3 regions of the Halomonas sp. M4R1S46 genome follow, and region 3 is predicted to be linked to each of the others. Evidence: predicted binding sites of a transcription regulator. Region 3 holds the regulator's gene; each other region holds the start of a gene.
What was found. The regulator FNR, encoded in region 3, switches genes on or off when oxygen is low (the NO sensors DNR and NnrR bind a similar motif). The targets are predictions, from matches to a motif close to TTGATNTANATCAA.
Positions count from the first base shown of each region.

Region 1: the regulator FNR is predicted to act here: its motif matches at 3,895-3,908, upstream of petA (ubiquinol-cytochrome c reductase iron-sulfur subunit).
Region 2: the regulator FNR is predicted to act here: its motif matches at 3,926-3,939, upstream of ubiT (ubiquinone anaerobic biosynthesis accessory factor UbiT).

Region 1 is NZ_CP107008.1:1,237,369-1,242,992, reverse strand. Features, by position in the region: gene OCT48_RS05910 (ClpXP protease specificity-enhancing factor) at 1-280, opposite strand, end outside; gene sspA (stringent starvation protein SspA) at 339-965, opposite strand; gene OCT48_RS05900 (cytochrome c1) at 1,112-1,882, opposite strand; gene OCT48_RS05895 (cytochrome b) at 1,882-3,141, opposite strand; gene petA (ubiquinol-cytochrome c reductase iron-sulfur subunit) at 3,141-3,740, opposite strand; gene rpsI (30S ribosomal protein S9) at 3,962-4,351, opposite strand; gene rplM (50S ribosomal protein L13) at 4,365-4,793, opposite strand; gene OCT48_RS05875 (hypothetical protein) at 4,796-5,068, shown strand; gene zapE (cell division protein ZapE) at 5,104-5,624, opposite strand, start outside.
Region 2 is NZ_CP107008.1:4,109,111-4,114,734, reverse strand. Features, by position in the region: gene OCT48_RS18980 (sensor histidine kinase) at 1-529, shown strand, start outside; gene OCT48_RS18975 (Rrf2 family transcriptional regulator) at 520-981, opposite strand; gene hemN (oxygen-independent coproporphyrinogen III oxidase) at 1,271-2,656, shown strand; gene OCT48_RS18965 (hypothetical protein) at 2,926-3,720, shown strand; gene ubiT (ubiquinone anaerobic biosynthesis accessory factor UbiT) at 3,997-4,470, shown strand; gene OCT48_RS18955 (LAGLIDADG family homing endonuclease) at 4,504-5,624, shown strand, end outside.
Region 3 is NZ_CP107008.1:771,932-777,555, reverse strand. Features, by position in the region: gene OCT48_RS03660 (heavy metal translocating P-type ATPase) at 1-902, shown strand, start outside; gene ccoS (cbb3-type cytochrome oxidase assembly protein CcoS) at 899-1,156, shown strand; gene OCT48_RS03650 (sulfite exporter TauE/SafE family protein) at 1,156-1,854, shown strand; gene OCT48_RS03645 (radical SAM protein) at 1,947-3,293, shown strand; gene fnr (fumarate/nitrate reduction transcriptional regulator Fnr) at 3,384-4,127, shown strand; gene ttcA (tRNA 2-thiocytidine(32) synthetase TtcA) at 4,350-5,261, opposite strand; gene OCT48_RS03630 (3'-5' exonuclease) at 5,357-5,624, opposite strand, start outside.

The sequences.
Region 1 (5,624 bases), 470 kb from region 3:
CGTTCTCGCGGGCATAGATCGCGATCAGCGCCTCCATGGGCACCATCACCTGCATCGGCTGCCCGCCGAAACGGGCGGAGAAGACGATGGCATCGTTCTCCAGGGACAGGTCGCGTACCGCGGTCACGCCGAGGTTGAGCACGATCTGGCCGTTCTGCACGAACTGCCGCGGCACCTCGACGCCCTCCTGCTCGGCGTCGACCACGATGTAGGGCGTCAGCTCGTTGTCCAGCAACCACTGGTACAGGGCCCGAGCGATATAGGGACGGCTCGACTGCATCGATTGACCCTCCTGGGTTGGGGCCCCGACGACGCCGGGGCTTGGCATTAAGGGATGATCAGGGGCGCATCTCGCGCTCGCCCTCGCTCAGCGCGGCCTTGAAGCCCTCGCGATCGAAGACCCGCTCCATGTAGCCCATCAGCGGCTTGACCTGCTTTTCCGGCAACTCGATGCCCAGCACCGGCATGCGCCAGAGGATCGGCGCCAGGCAGCAGTCGACCAGGGTGAACTCCTCGCTCATGAAGAACGGCATGTCCTCGAAGATCGGCGAGATGCCGATCAGGCTCTCGCGGAGCTCCTTGCGCGCCTTGTCGGCTTCCTTCTTGGGCCCCTGCTGGATCTGCTCGACCAGCGGGCACCACTCGCGCTCGATGCGATGCATCCACAGCCGGCTCTGGGCACGGGCCACGGGATACACCGGCAACAGCGGGGGATGCGGGAACCGCTCGTCCAGGTATTCCATCATCACCTTGGACTCGTAGAGCACCAGGTCGCGATCCAGCAGCGTGGGCACGCTGTTGTAGGGGTTGAGATCGGCGAGCTCCTCGGGGTGGCTCTCCTCGGTGACCTCGACGATGTCTACGGCCACGCCCTTCTCGGCGAGCACGATACGCACCCGATGACTGTAATGATCATCGCCCCCGGAGTAGAAGATCATCGACGACCGCTTGGCCACTACACCCATGAAACAATCCTCGCATCAATTCGTGCCGAGATGATAACACGACACCCCCCTCCCGGGGGCGCCGCGACCTTGCCCGTGACCGGGCACAGACCACAGGGGGCGCATGGCTCGCACCATGCGCCCCCGCACTCTCCGTCGAGGACGGATCAGTGGATATCGCGCCAGTACTCGCGCTTGAGCAGGTAGGCGATGACCCCGAAGATGAAGATGAAGATCAGCACCTTGGGACCCAGCGCCTGGGCCTGTAACTTGGAGGGTTCACCGACATAGGCGAGGAAGTTGGTCAGGTCGTAGACCGCCTCCTCGAACTCCTCGGGCTCCATCTGCCCCGGCTGGGTGACCTGCAGGGTCTCGCAGGACTGGTACTTGCCGGTCAGCGGGTCGAGTTCGGCGCCCTCGATCGGCTGATCGGAAGCCGCGCAGACCTTCTCCTGCACGCCCTGCAGCGGCTCCAGCACGTTGGGCATGGCCACCAGCGGGAAGACCTGGTTGTTCACGCCGGTGGGGCGCGACGGGTCCCGGTAGAAGCTGAGCAGGTAGGAGTAGACCCAGTCGGTCCCGCGCAGGCGGGCCTCGAGGGTCAGGTCGGGCGGCGGTGCGCCGAACCAGTTCTCGCCATCCTCGCTGCGCATGGCGTTGTGCATCTGGTCGTTGAAGCCGAGCTCTTCGGCGAAGATCAGGTTGTCCTCGACCAGGTCCTGGGGCATGCCCAGGTCCTCGGCGGCCCGCGAGAAGCGCTGATGCTCGAGGGAATGACAGCCCATGCAGTAGTTGACGAAGAGCTTCATGCCGTTCTGCAGCGACGCCTTGTCATGGAGATCCGGGTTCATCTCCTGCAGGTGCACGCCACCGCCGCCGGCGGCAAACCCGGCCATCGGCACCAGCGCGAAGAGCAGTGCGAACAGTTGCTTTTTCATTAGCCAGTCACCCTTTCCGGAACGGGTTTGGTCTTCTCCAGCCGGGTATAGAACGGCATCAGCAGGAAGAAGGCGAAATAGATGACGGTACACACCTGGGACAGCAGCGTGCGACCCTCGGTGACCGGCAGCACGCCCAGCACGCCGAGGATGACGAAGCTCACGGCGAACAGGGCCAGCATCACCCTGGAGAACCAGCCCTTGTAGCGCATGGAGCGCACCGGGCTGCGATCGAGCCAGGGCAGCACGAAGAGCACCGCGATGGCCGCGCCCATGCACACCACGCCGAGGAACTTGGCGTCGAGGCCGAACAGCGAGAAGGTGATCGCCCGGAGGATGGCGTAGAAGGGCGTGAAGTACCACACCGGCGCGATGTGATCCGGCGTCTTCAGCGGGTTGGCCGGCTCGAAGTTGGGCTTCTCGATGAAGTAGCCGCCGCCCTCGGGGAAGTAGAAGATCACCACGCTGAACACGAACAGGAAGACGGCGACGCCGAACAGATCCTTGACCGAGTAGTAGGGATGGAAGGGAATGCCGTCCAGCGGCTTGCCGGTCTCGTCCTTCTTCTTCTTGATGTCGATGCCGTCGGGGTTGTTGGAGCCGACCTCGTGCAGGGCGATGATGTGCAGCACCACCAGCGCCAGGATCACGATGGGCAGCGCCACCACGTGCAGGGCGAAGAAGCGGTTCAGGGTGATGCCGGAGATCAGGAAGTCGCCGCGCACCCATTGGGCCAGGTCCGGGCCGATGGCCGGGATGGCGGAGAACAGCGAGATGATCACCTGGGCGCCCCAGTAGGACATCTGGCCCCAGGGCAGCAGGTAGCCCATGAAGGCCTCGGCCATCAGCGCCAGGTAGATGGCCATGCCGAAGATCCACACCAGCTCGCGGGGCGCCTTGTAGGAGCCGTAGAGCAGGCCGCGGAACATGTGCAGGTACACCACCACGAAGAAGGCCGACGCGCCGGTGGTGTGCATGTAGCGGATCAGCCAGCCCCACTCCACGTCGCGCATGATGTACTCGACCGAGGCGAAGGCACCTTCCGCGGAGGGGTTGAAGCTCATGGTCAGCCAGACGCCGGTGAGGATCTGGTTGACCAGCACCAGCAGGGCCAGCGATCCGAAGAAGTACCAGAAGTTGAAGTTCTTCGGGGCGTAGTACTTGGACAGGTGCTCCTGCCACATCTGGGTGGCGGGGAAACGGTCGTCGACCCAGCGCATGAAGCCGCGCTCCGCCTTGGCCTTGTTCGGATTACCCATCAGGCAGTCTCCTCATCTTCGCCGACGACGATGACGCCATCGCTCTCGAAGCGATAGGGCGGCACCTCGAGGTTGATCGGGGCGGGCACGTTGCGGAACACCCGGCCCGCCAGGTCGAACCGCGACCCGTGGCAAGGGCAGAAGAAGCCGCCCGGCCAGTCGTCGACCCCGACACCCTCGGCATTGGGTTCCGGCTTGAACAGCGGCGAGCAGCCAAGATGGGTACAGATGCCGATGATCACGCCGATCTCGGGCTTGATGGAACGCAGGGGGCCGTCGGCGTAGCTCGGCTGCTGCGGCTCGGTGGACTCGGGATCGGCCAGCCGGTCGGCGCCGAGGGCCTCGGTGCGCTCGATCATCTCCGGCGTACGATTGAGGATCCAGATGGGTCGCCCGCGCCACTCGACGGTCATGCGCTGCCCGGGTTCGAGCTTGGACACGTCCGCCTTGACGGGGGCACCCGCCGCCCTTGCCCTGGCACTGGGCTGCCAGGAAGCCACAAAGGGGACCGCTACCCCGACAGCGCCCGCCGCACCTACGACGGTGGTCGCGCCCACGAGGAAACGGCGCCGCCCTTTGTTCACGCCGTTATCTGCCATCTTCAGGTTTCTCCCATCAGCTTACCCGCTGTTCCATCACGAGCTCCGGATGACCCGCGACCACGGATTTTGAAATGCGTTATATGGTAAAAAAACGGATCGTCCCGCACAAGGACAAGCCCCGGGCCCGGGGGCGAAACTTGGCGGCAAATACTTGACCCAGAACAAAAAAACGCCCAGGTCTGGGACCCGGGCGTTTTTTCGTCGTATAGACGTCCGTCTTAACGCTTGGAGAACTGCGGACGGCGACGTGCCTTGCGCAGGCCGATCTTCTTGCGCTCGACCTCACGGGCATCACGGGTGACGTACCCGGCTTCACGCAGCGGCTTGCGGAAGTCCTCGTTGTACTCCATCAGGGCACGGGTGATGCCGTGACGGATGGCGCCGGCCTGGGCACTGCCGCCGCCGCCCTTGACGGTGACGTAGACGTCGAACTGGCCGAGGGTCTCTGTCAGCTCGAGAGGCTGACGGACCACCATGCGACCGGTGACGCGACCGAAATACTCGTTGAGATCACGGCTGTTGACGGTGATCTTGCCGGTGCCCGGCTTCAGAAAGACGCGCGCGGTAGAGGTCTTGCGGCGCCCGGTTCCGTAATACTGCTGTGTCATGGCGAAGACTCCCTCAGATGTTCAGTTCTTGCGGCTGCTGGGCGGCGTGCGGATGCTCGGTGCCGGCGTAGACCTTGAGCTTGGAGTACATGGCACGACCCAGCGGGCCCTTCGGGAGCATGCCCTTGACCGCGGACTCGATGACGCGCTCGGGGGCGTGAGCGATCATCTTCTCGAAGTTCATGGAACGCAGGCCACCCGGATAGCCGGTGTGGCGATAGTAGTTCTTGGCGCTGGCCTTGTTGCCGGTGACCTTCACCTTCTCGGCATTGATCACGACGATGTAGTCGCCGGTATCGACATGCGGGGTGTATTCCGGCTTGTGCTTGCCACGCAGGCGGCGAGCGATCTCGGTGGCCAGACGGCCGAGCGTCTTGTCCGCAGCGTCGACGACGTACCAGTCGCGCTGGACGGACTGCGGTTTGGCAGTGAACGTCTTCATGGGTGAATCACCAAATCGATGTGTTGGGTCCTGCCGCCGGCGAGGACCATCCCTATTCTTCTTGGTTGCCGCCACGCGGGCGACAACGGTCGAGCGAGCGCGCATTCTACACGACCCGCCACCGGCAAGGCAATGCCGGCACGCGCAAGCTGGAAGCTGGAAGCTGGAAGCTGGAAGCTGGAAGCTGGAAGCTGGAAGCTGGAAGCTGGAAGCTGGAAGCTGGAAGGCAGGCTGAATCCGCCACCAAAGGCATCAAGGGTTTTCTTCCAGCTTAAAGCTTACGGCTTACAGCTCCCGGACGCAGTCCGGGTCAGGGCTTGTGCGGCAGCGCCAGATACTCGCGGGACTGCATCTCCTGCAGCCGCGACAGGGTGCGCTCGAATTCGAACCCCAGCCGCCCGTCCCGGTACAGCGACTCGGCCGGCGTCTCGGCGGACATCAGCAGCTTGACGCCGCGATCGTAGAACTCGTCGACCATGTTGATGAAGCGTCGCGCCTGGTCGTCGGTGGCCCCCCCCATGCGGGTGACGTTGGACACCAGCACGCTGTGATACTCCCGGGCCAGCTCGATGTAGTCGTTCTGGCTGCGCGGCCCATCGCAGAGCTCGGTGAACTCGAACCACACCACGTCGTCGTGGAGCCGGCGGGTATGCAGCACCCGGTGGTTGATCTCGATGGGCGCCCCCTCCTCGCCCTCGCTGCCGGCGATCTCGCGGAAGCTGCGCGCCAGTTCGGCCTCGGCCTCGGCGTCCAGGGGCGAATGGAAGATCTCGGCTCGCTCCAGGGCGCGCAGCCGGTAGTCGATGCCCGAATCCACGTTGACCACCTCGC
Region 2 (5,624 bases), 880 kb from region 3:
CGACCGCCTGACGTGGCTGGCCCGGCAGCTGTCGACCCAGGCCCGGCTCGATGCCTACGACCGGCCGCTGCAGTGCGAGCCGTTCTCGCTGGCAGAGCTCGCCCACGACATCGTCGGCAAGTTCCAGCACCAGGCCCGCCAGTCGGGCGTCGTCCTCGAGGTGATCGGGGAGCCTTCGTTGCCCTGGGTCGAGGCGGATCTCGGCCTGATCGATCGTGCCCTGTCGAACCTGGTCGAGAACGCCCTGCATGCGACCCCTGCCGGGGGGCGGGTCAGGCTCGAGCTCGAGGCGCTGGCCGAGGGTGTCGGGCTGGCGGTGGTCGACAGCGGAATCGGGATCGCCGCCGAGGAGGTGCCGCTGGTGACCCAGCGGTTCTATCGCACCCGGGGCAGCCCGGCGCGGGGGGAGGGCTCGGGACTGGGGCTGTCCATCGTGCGCGAGATCTGCGAGCGCCACGGCACCACCCTGACCATCGACAGCCGCCAGGGGGAGGGCACCCGGGTCAGCCTGCTGCTGCCCTATGCCTGAGCGGCCGGCGGGTCCGGGTCCTCGATCTGCAGCAGCTGGATCAGCCCGCTGCGCTGGGGGCCCAGCATATCGGCCAGGGTGTAGCGATCGAGGACGGCGAGGAAGGCCCCCAGGGCCTCGGCGAGGATCGGCTTGAGCCGGCAGGACGGGGTGATCAGGCACTCGTTGTCGTCGCCGAAGCACTCCACCAGGTCGAGGTCACGTTCGGTGTCGCGCACCAGGGCCCCCAGGGTGATGGACTCCGGTGCCCGCTTCAGCAGCAGCCCGCCATGCTTGCCGCGAATGGCCGTGATATAGCCGCGATGGTTCAGCTCCTGAACCACCTTCATCAGGTGATTGCGGGAGATGGCGAAGCGGTCGGCGATCTCGGTGATGGTCGAGCGCTGCTCGCCCTTGACGGCGAGGTAGATCAGCACGCGCAGCGAGTAATCGGTATAGCGGGTCAGGTGCATGTGGCTTCCTGGTCGACAGGCGGCGAGGCGTGCCCGGCGGGTGAATCGTGTGTGTCGCTGCCGACTCTACCATCGTGGCGGCGTTGACGCCCCCGGCGTGTGGCGATCGGGGCAGCGATGATAAGCAATATTATAGAGGCTTTTTTGGGCGTCCCCCGCGGCGACTACCTCCAATTGACCTGGATCAGCTACCTCGTGAAGGGTACCGACGCCCGTCGGCGCCGGTGGCATACTGGCGCCATCCGGCGGCGGTCCGGCCGCCCAGGCTTTCCCGAGGCACCGAGCGATCATGCACGACAAGCTGCCCTTCAACCGCTCCCTGGTCGAGAAGTACGACCGGCCGGGGCCGCGCTACACCTCCTATCCCACGGCACCGCAGTTCCAGGCGGCCTTCGCCGAGGACGACTATCGCGCCGCCGCCGAGCGCAGCAACCGGCTCGCCGAGCCCAAGCCGCTCTCGGCGTATGTGCACATCCCCTTCTGCGAGAGCCTCTGCTACTACTGCGCCTGCAACAAGATCATCACCCACAACCGCGAGCGGGCCGCGGAGTACCTGGCCTGGCTCAAGCGCGAGATCGCGCTGCAGGGGGCGCTGTTCGACGAGTCGCGGCGCATGACCCAGCTGCACCTGGGCGGCGGCACCCCGACCTACCTGAGCAATGCCCAGCTCGGCGAGCTGATGGCGGCCCTCGACGCGGCCTTCCACTTCGCCGCACCCGACGCTCGGGAGTTCTCCCTGGAAGTGGACCCGCGCACCGTGACGCCGGCGCAGATTCATGAGCTCCGCGCGCTGGGGTTCAATCGCCTGAGCTTCGGCGTGCAGGACTTCGATCCCCACGTCCAGGAGGCGGTCAACCGGGTGCAGAGCGAGGCCCAGGTGGTCGGCCTGGTCGAGGCGGCCCGCGAGGCCGGCTTCCAGTCGATGAGCGTCGACCTGATCTACGGCCTGCCGCTGCAGACGGTGACGAGCTTCGACGCCACCCTGGACAAGATCATCGCCCTGCGCCCGGATCGCATCGCCACCTACAGCTATGCTCACCTGCCGGAGCTGTTCAAGGCCCAGCGGCTGATCCGCCCCGAGGACATGCCGCCGCCGGAGCGCAAGCTCGAGCTGCTGGAGCTGATCATCCGCCGCCTCACCGGGGCCGGCTACGTCTATATCGGCATGGACCACTTCGCCCTGCCCGAGGACGAGCTCTCCCTGGCCAGGGAGAACGGCACCCTGCAGCGCAACTTCCAGGGCTACTCCACCCACGCCGACTGCGACCTGATCGGCCTGGGGAACACCGCGATCGGCAAGGTGGGCGACAGCTATAGCCAGAACGTCAAGGAGACCGCCCAGTACCAGGCACGGCTCGAGGCGGGACGGCTGCCGGTGATGCGCGGCTATCGCCTGAATGCCGACGACGTGCTGCGCCGAGACGTGATCAACGCCCTGATGTGTCACGGGCGGATCGATGTCGCCGCGATCGAGGCCGACCACGGCATCGTCTTTCGGACCTATTTCGCCGAGGCCCTGGACGCGCTGGCCGAGATGCAGGCGGATGGCCTGATCGTCCTCACCGAGCAGGCCATCGAGGTGCTGCCCGCCGGGCGCCTGATGATGCGCAATGTCGCCATGGCCTTCGATGCCTACCTGGCCCGCAGCGCGGGACGCCACTCGCGCACCGTCTAACCCGCTTGCCTCGCCGACTCGCCCAGGACGCGGGGCCTTGCCCGCCATGGGGCCTGGCGGGCGCTGCCGTGCCCGTCGTCGTGCCCGGTCTCAGTTTCCTGCTTCTTAGCGCTGATCCTTTCCTTCTTCTAGTGGGGAGAATATTCAGGGGTTCTTCCGATGGTGAAGCTCGCCGTCGGGAACGATGCTGAGATTGCGTGTAACAAAATGTTTATTTGTGTGCGTTCGTCCAATCAATCAGCGGTATGGGAGCAAGGGAGGGGGTAGCTATGCAACGCTTCAAGTTGGCTGCCTTGGTGATCGCGATGGGGTGTGTGTCGGCGTCCGGCGCCCTGGCTCAGTCGGCCTCGGGTACCGGTATGGGCCCCGCCTTGTCTGAGGATGAGATGGCGGGGGTCGCGAACGATACCCTGACACCCGGGACGACCGGGGAGGAAGGGCTGTCGGACCAGGAACTGGCCGAACTCCTGGACGACCTGCCCCCGACCGCGGCGGGTGGCGGGGGCGGGGGCTGTGGCGCCGGCTTCCTCGAGGGGTGCGATGGGTTTCGCTTCTTGAGCGCTGTCGCGCTGGGGCCACCCAGCAACGATGACAGCGCCGATGACGGCAACGGTGATGACGCGGGTGATGATGGCGGTGATGACGCCGGCGACAGTGACGGTGGCGGGGGCTCCGATGGTGGCGGCGGTCCCGGTGGTGGTGACGGCGGCGGCTCCGATGGCGGCGGTGATGGCGGCGGCGGTCCCGGTGGTGGTGACGGCGGCGGCTCCGATGGCGGCGGTGATGGCGGCGGCGGTTCCGGCTCCGGTGGCGGCGATGGCGGTTCCGCGGGCGATGGCGGCGGTGCCGGCGGCTCCGGCGATGGCAGCGGCGGCGACGCCGGTGGTGGTGACGGCGGCGGCTCCGACGGTGGTTCTGGCTCCGGTGGCGGAGATGGCGGCTCTGCGGGAGGTAGTGGCGGTGCCGGTGGCACCGGCAGCGGCTCCGGCGGCGGCGGCCTGGGAGGTGGTGGCCTGGGAGGCCGCGGCGGCGGCTTCGGCGGTGGTTTCGGAGGCGATCGCTGAGCCTCGGTATCTGCCACGTACTCCATGTCCTGAAACGCGCCCGGCATCCGCCGGGCGCGTTTCGTTTCCGGGGGCGCGGCATCGCGCTCGGTAGCCGACGGCGGCAGGCGGGGCAGGGCCACCAACGGAACAAGATGCTGTGTATGGCGGCGTGAATTGAGCTATATATGGTAGATAGGCGTTGGCCTGGCGAGTCGGTCGTGGCTTGATGCAGGTCACGGCAGCCGCGGGCCACGATGCCTAGGATGGGCGATCGGTCGTCACAGGAGAGTTGCCATGCCGTTCCCCTCGCTGCCCCTTCCACCTGCGCCGCGTCGGCTGGCGCAGGCCATCGCACCGAGGATGCCCGTTGCGCTCCAGCGGCCCCTCGTCGAGTCCCTGCTCAATCGCACCTTCGCCGAGCCCCTGGCCGAAGGGGAATTCGATGCCCTGGCGGGGCGACGGGTCAGCCTGGTCATCGCCGATCTGGGCCTGATCCTCACCCTGAGCCTGTCGGGGCGGCGACTGGTGCTCTCCGAGGCGGCCGGCGAGGCCACCATCCGCGGCGGCTGGCGCGAGTTCCTGTGTCTCGCCACCCGCCGCGAGGACCCGGACAGCCTGTTCTTCCAGCGGCGCCTGTCCCTCGAGGGCGATACCGAGCTTGGCCTGATGGTCAAGAACCTGCTCGACGGCCGCGAGGAAGGCCTGGCCCAGGGGCGGCTGGGCGATGGCCTGGCGACCCTGGAGCGGCTCGTGCGCCGTGATCACTGACCATCCCTCACCGAGACCGACTGGAGAGCTCGCATGCGAACACCCGCCAAGGCCGTCACCTCCGCCGACGAGGTACCGCTTCAGGCCCCTTCCCGGGATATCTGGGATGCCAAGTATCGGCTCAAGGACCGACATGGCCGGCCCGTGGACGCGGATCCGGCCGCCACCCGCGAGCGGGTGGCCCGCGCCCTGGCGGCGGTGGAAGGCGAGGCGGCCGACACCTGGCTGCCGAAGTTCCGCTGGGCCCTGGACAACGGCGCCATTCCCGCCGGGCGCATCGTCGCCAACGCTGGGGCCGAGCACATCAAGCCCGAGGTCAGCCTGATCAACTGCACGGTCTCGCGGACCATCCGCGACTCCATGCGCGACATCCTGGAAGCCGTGGTGGATGCCGGGATGACGTTGAAGAGCGGGGCGGGAATCGGCTACGAATTTTCCACCCTGCGCCACAAGGGCGCCTTCGTTTTCGGGGCCGGCGCCGGCACCAACGGCCCCCTGGCGTTCATGGATATCTACGACAAGATGTGCTTCACGGTAGCCTCGGCGGGCGGCCGTCGCGGCGCCCAGATGGCGACCTTCGACGTCGGCCATCCGGACGTTCGGGCCTTCATCGAGGCCAAGCGCGAGGCCGGCCGCCTGCGCCAGTTCAACCTGAGCCTGCTGATCACCGACGAGTTCATGGAGGCGGTGCGCGCCGATGCCGACTGGCCCCTGGCCTTTCCCCTGCACCCGGGAGAGAAGGAGGACGTCGACGAGGACGAACTGGTCTACCGTGACTGGCCGGTGATCGAGGACGGCTACACCGTCGACGACCAGGGACGGGTGGCCAGCCGCATCGTCGAGGTGATCCGGGCCCGCGAGCTGTGGGACACCATCATGCGCTCGACCTACGACTTCGCCGAGCCGGGCTTCATCCTGATCGACCAGGTCAACCGCATGAACAACAACTGGTTCTGCGAGGAGATCCGCGCCACCAACCCCTGCGTGACGGCGGATACCCGGTTGCATACCCAGTTCGGCATGGTGCCCGTTGGCGACCTCTATCGGCGAGGCGATGAGCTGCAGGTGACGGTCGACAAGCGAGCATTGCGTACTGGCGAGCGAGGCGTCGAGACCCGCCCGGCCGTGCCGGCCTTCATGACCGCGAGGCAGGC
Region 3 (5,624 bases):
GCACCCTGACCGCCGGCGAGATGACCCTGATGGAGACCCGCCCCCTCGCCGGCGACGCCCCCGACCACCTGGCGGCCCTGGCCGCGGCGCTGGAGGCCCACTCCGAGCATCCCATCGCCCGGGCCTTCCGTCCTCACCGGCGCGGCAGGCTGGTCGCTGAGGACGTGCTCAGCCGGCCCGGCCAGGGCCTCGAGGGCCGGCTCGCCGGCCGGCGCTGGCGGCTCGGCCGGCCCGACTTCGCCGCCCCCAACACGGCTCCGACGCCACCCGACGGCGGCCAGTGGCTGCTGCTCGCCGAGGAGGGCCGGCCGCGCGCCTGGTTCGCCCTGCGCGACCGGGTCCGCGAGGACGCCGCCGAGACCGTGGCCGCGCTCGAGGCCCGCGGCCTCGCGGTGGAGCTGCTCTCCGGGGACACCGAGGCGGCCACGGCTGCCATGGCCGAGCACCTGGGCATCGCCACCTGGCGGGCCGCGGCCGACCCGGAGGCCAAGCTGGCCCACCTTCAGGCCCTGCAGGCCCGGGGCGAGAGGGTCGCCATGGTCGGTGACGGCATCAACGACGTGCCGGTGCTGGCTGGCGCCGACCTCGCCTTCGCCATGAACGGCGCCACCGACCTGGCACGCACCCGGGCGGATGCCGTCTTGCTGGGACCGCGCCTGATGCGTATCGTCGAGGCCGTCGAGATCGGCCGTGCCACGTGCCGCATCATCCGCCAGAACCTGGGCTGGGCGCTGGTCTACAACCTGGCCGCCCTGCCGCTGGCCGCCATGGGCCTGGTGCCCCCCTGGCTCGCCGCCCTGGGCATGTCGGCGAGTTCCCTGGTGGTGGTGGGCAACGCCCTGCGCCTGGCCCGGCTCACGCCACCCCCCGGCACCCCCGTCCCGCGCCCGGTGAACGCATGAGTATCCTCTACCTGTTGATCCCGCTGTCGCTGATCCTGCTCGGGCTGGCCGTGTGGGCCTTCTTCTGGGCGGTCAAGCATGATCAGTTCGACGACCTGGAGGGGCCCGCCCACCGCATCCTCTTCGACGAGGACGACAACGCCCCGACCCCGGAGGAGAGGGAGCGACGGCGGGATGCCGCGGAGGGCGAGGCCTCGCGGCCCGCCAGCCGCGACGGGGAGTCGGGCCGCGACGGGGAGTCGGGCCGCGACTGATGGATCCCACCGGACTCGACCTGCCGCCCCTGGCCGCGGCCTTCGTCTTCGGCCTGCTCGGCGGCGCCCACTGCATCGGCATGTGCGGCGGCATCATGAGCGCCCTGACCTTCGCCGTGCCCCCCAGCATGCGCCATCCGGCGCGGCTCGGCGGCCTGCTGCTGGGCTACAACCTGGGACGCATCGCCAGCTACATGGCCACCGGCGCCCTGGTGGCCGGCCTCGGCACCCTGATCGGCGTGGCGCCCGGCGCCCGCCTGGCACTCCAGGTCCTCGCCGCGCTGATGCTGATCCTGATGGCCCTCTACATCGCCGACTGGTGGAAGGGGCTGCTGCGCATCGAGGCCCTCGGCCGGCGCCTGTGGCGCCACCTGGAACCGCTCGGCCGACACCTGATGCCGGTGGTGAAGCTGCCCCAGGCGGTGGCCCTGGGCGCGGTCTGGGGCTGGCTGCCCTGCGGGCTGGTCTACTCGATGCTGGCCTGGAGCCTGGCCATCGCCGAGCCGCTGCGCGGGGCGGCCCTGATGGGGGCCTTCGGCCTCGGCACCCTGCCGGCCCTGCTGGCCACCGGTCTCGCCGCCCGCCAGCTCGGCACCCTGATCCGTCACCCCGCCACCCGCACCCTGGCGGCGCTGGCGATCATCGCCTTCGCCCTCGCGCAGCTGTGGGCCCTGCTGCCCGCCGGCGGGCACCACTGAGGGGGCGGCAACCCCCACCCCCTTGATCCAGCTCAACGCGGCCCGGCCCGGCTGCCGCTAGCATGAGGACATCCCCCTTCCGGAGTGCCCTCATGTCCGCCAGCGCGCCTGCCGACCCTCACGCCCACGCCGACCCGCACGCTCCGGGGCCGACCGGGGGACCGGGCGATGCGGCGCCGGGCCCCGTTCCCCGCGACCATCCCGGCACCGAGGCCCTGTCGCCGGCCTTCACGGCGGCGGACTACCGCCGGGCACTGGAACACGGCAATGCCCGGGGCCGGCCGCTGTCCCTGGCGCTGCGCCTGCCCTTCTGCCAGCATGCCTGCTTCCACTGCATGCACCACCCGGTGGTCACCACCGATCGCCGACGCCCGGACGCCTACCTGGCGCGGCTCGACCGCGAGATGGTGCTGGTCGGCCGCCACCTCGACGCCAGCCGGGAGGTCCGCGGCCTGCACTGGGGCGGCGGGTCGCCGACCTTCCTGACGCTGAACCAGATGGGGGAGCTGATCGATCGCCTGGACGCACGCTTCCGACTGGCCCGGGGGCACGATCGGGACTTCGGCATCGAGATCGCCCCCCATGATGCCGATGTCCTCACCCTGCGCCACCTCGAGGCACTGGGCTTCAACCGGCTCACCCTGAACGTGCTCGACCTGGATGCCCGGGTGCTGCAGGCCATCAACCGTCCGCCGTCCCGGGGGCCCACCGAACAGTTGCTCGACGAGGCGGATCGCCTGGGCTTTCGCTCGCTGGACCTGGAACTGACCATTGGCCTGCCGCGCCAGAGCCGCGAGGGGTTCGCCGCCACCCTCGAGCAGACCCTCGCCATGGCGCCCGCCCGGCTCTCGCTCATTCCGTATGTCCACCGCCCGGCCCGCTTCCCGGCGCAGCGCCATATCCCTGCCGGGGGCCTGCCGGGCGCCGAGGCACAAGGGGCCATGCGTCGCGAGAGCCATGCCCGCCTGGTCGACGCCGGCTATGCCCACCTGGGCTGGGATCGCTATGCCCGGCGGGGCGGCGGCCTGAGGGATGCCCGGGTACAGGGGCGACGCCAGGCCGAGTGCGACCTCCTGGGCCTGGGCGTCGGGGCGGTCTCGCGCCTGGAGGGCGCCCTGGCCCGCAACGCCGTGGACCTGGCGGACTTCGAGGCCGCGCTGGACGACGGCGGCCTGGCGACCGCCAGCGGGCGCTGGCTGTCGCGGGATGACCACCTGCGGGAACGCGCCATCGAGACGTTGATGACCCGGCAGACCCTGGACCTCGCGGCCCTAGGCCAGGCCTTCGCCCTCGATGCCGAGGCCCGCCTGGCCAGCGCCCTGGATCGCCTGCTGGCCGCCGGGCTCGTCGCCCGCCGGGGGCAATGCCTCGACCTGGTCGCCCCCGGCACGCGCTGGACCCGGGAACTGACCCGGGCCTTCGGCGTCCCGGCCCCGTGAGCGCCGGCAGCATACCTCCGAAGGGGTGCTATGCCTGGCGGGCCTTCATCCGCCATAATGTCGGGCAGAGCCACTATCAAGGAGGACAGCATGCCTGATGTCGCAGCCGACAGGCGACGCTCCCTCTTGCAAGAGACCCGCTGTCAGACCTGCAGCCTGAGTTCGCTGTGTCTGCCACTGGCCCTCGAGCTCGAGGGCATGGACCAGTTCGATGCGATCATTCGCCGCCGCGCGCCCTTGAAGAAGGGCGAATCGCTGTTTCGCCAGGGCAGCCCCTTCACCAGTGTCTATGCCGTGCGTTCCGGGAGTCTCAAGCAGGTCACCACCGAGGGCAGCGGTGACGACCAGCTGACCAACTTCTACCTGCCCAGCGAGCTGGTAGGCCTCGACGGCATCGACGAGGAGACCTATCCGGGCTCGGTGGTGGCGCTCGAGACCACCACCGTCTGCGAGATCCCCTTCGACCGGCTCGACGCCCTCTCCGAGCGGCTGCCGGAGCTGCGCGCCCAGCTCTACCGCAGCATGAGCAAGGAGATGCGCGACGACCGACGCATGATGCGCCTGCTGTCGCGCAAGACCGCCGACCAGCGCCTGGCGACCTTCTTCACCAGCCTCTCCGACCGCTTCCGCCGGCGGGGCTACTCGCCCTACAGCTTCCGACTCTCCATGTCCCGGGCGGACATCGGCAACTACCTGGGCCTGGCCGTGGAGACCGTCAGCCGCATCCTCGGCCGCTTCCAGCAGCAGGGCCTGGTGGCCGCCTCCGGTCGCGAGGTCAACATCCTCGACCTGAACGCCCTGATCGAGGTGGCCGAGGAAGAAGGCTGCCGCTAGCACGCTTTCGCGTGAGCTGGAAGCTGGAAGCTGGAAGCTGGAAGCTGGAAGCTGGAAGCTGGAAGCTGGAAGCTGGAAGCTGGAAGCTGGAAGCTGGAAGCTGGAAGCTGGAAGCTGGAAGCTGGAAGGCAGCGTAAAACGAACCACCCCCATGGCCACTGCCTGGGGGTGGTTGTTCTTCCAGCTTCAAGCTTAAGCCCGCGAAGCGGGCGTTCTTCCAGCTTATGGCTCGTTGTGGAGCTCGATCCGATCGGCCTGCATCTTCGCCTGCCTGTCCTCGAGGCCGGCGAAGTCGAACAGCTCACGGTCGGCCAGCTGGGACGGCGCCACGTTGGTCACGGCCTTGAACATGCTCTCGAGCCGCCCCGGGTGCCTGGCCTCCCACTCGGCCAGCATCTCCTTGACCACCTGGCGCTGCAGGTTGGGCTGCGAGCCGCAGAGGTTGCAGGGGATGATCGGGAAGTCCATGCGGCGCGAGAACTCGGCGATATCCGCCTCGCGGCAGTAGGCCAGCGGACGGATGACGATGTTCTTGCCGTCGTCGGAGAGCAGCTTGGGTGGCATCGACTTGAGGCTGCCGCCGAAGAACAGGTTGAGGAACAGCGTCTCGAGGATGTCCTCGCGATGGTGGCCCAGGGCGATCTTGGTGGCGCCGATCTCCTCGGCATAGCCGTACAGGGAGCCGCGCCGCAGCCGCGAGCACAGCGCGCAGGTCGTCTTGCCTTCCGGGGTCTTCTCCTTGACCACCGAGTAGGTGTCGCGCTCGAGGATGTGGTAGTCGACCCCGATGCCGTCCAGGTAGGCCGGCAGGACATGCTCGGGAAAGCCCGGCTGCTTCTGGTCCAGGTTCACCGCCACCAGGGAGAAGTCGACGGGGGCATTGCGCTGCAGGCTGCGCAGGATCTCCAGCATGGTGTAGCTGTCCTTGCCACCGGACAGGCAGACCATCACCTTGTCCCCCTCGCGGATCATGTCGTAGTCGATGATGGCGTTGCCCACCTGGCGCCGCAGCCGCTTCTGCAGCTTGTTGAACTCGCGCCTGGCCTTGGCGGCACGGCGCTCGGCGCCGTCGGCGCTGGGCTCGGAGGTGGTGTCCTCGGCGGGACGAGGGTCGAACATCACGGCATCTTGCATGGTCACGGCGCTGCCAGGGCATCTGCGGGGGGACGGGCGCCTATCCTACCATCCTCCCCGGAGGCTGGCGAAGCGAAGCCCGCCAGCCGGACCCCTCAGGACGTCTGCCGCGGTGGCTGGCCCTCCCGGGCCAGGTGCAGATGCATCAGGGCGGTGGTCACCGCCACCCCCAGGGCGCTATGGCGCCCCATCAGGGGCACGCCGAGGCGTTCGGCGACCTCCTCGAAGCGCGGCCGGGTGTCGAGTTGGGGATGGTGGTGTCGCTGGCGACGCTGGTACACCTGCGCCACATCGATGCCGGCGTTGGGCAGGTCGAAGCCGAAGCGCGGCCGCAGGTAGCGATTGAGCAGGGCCAGCTCGAAA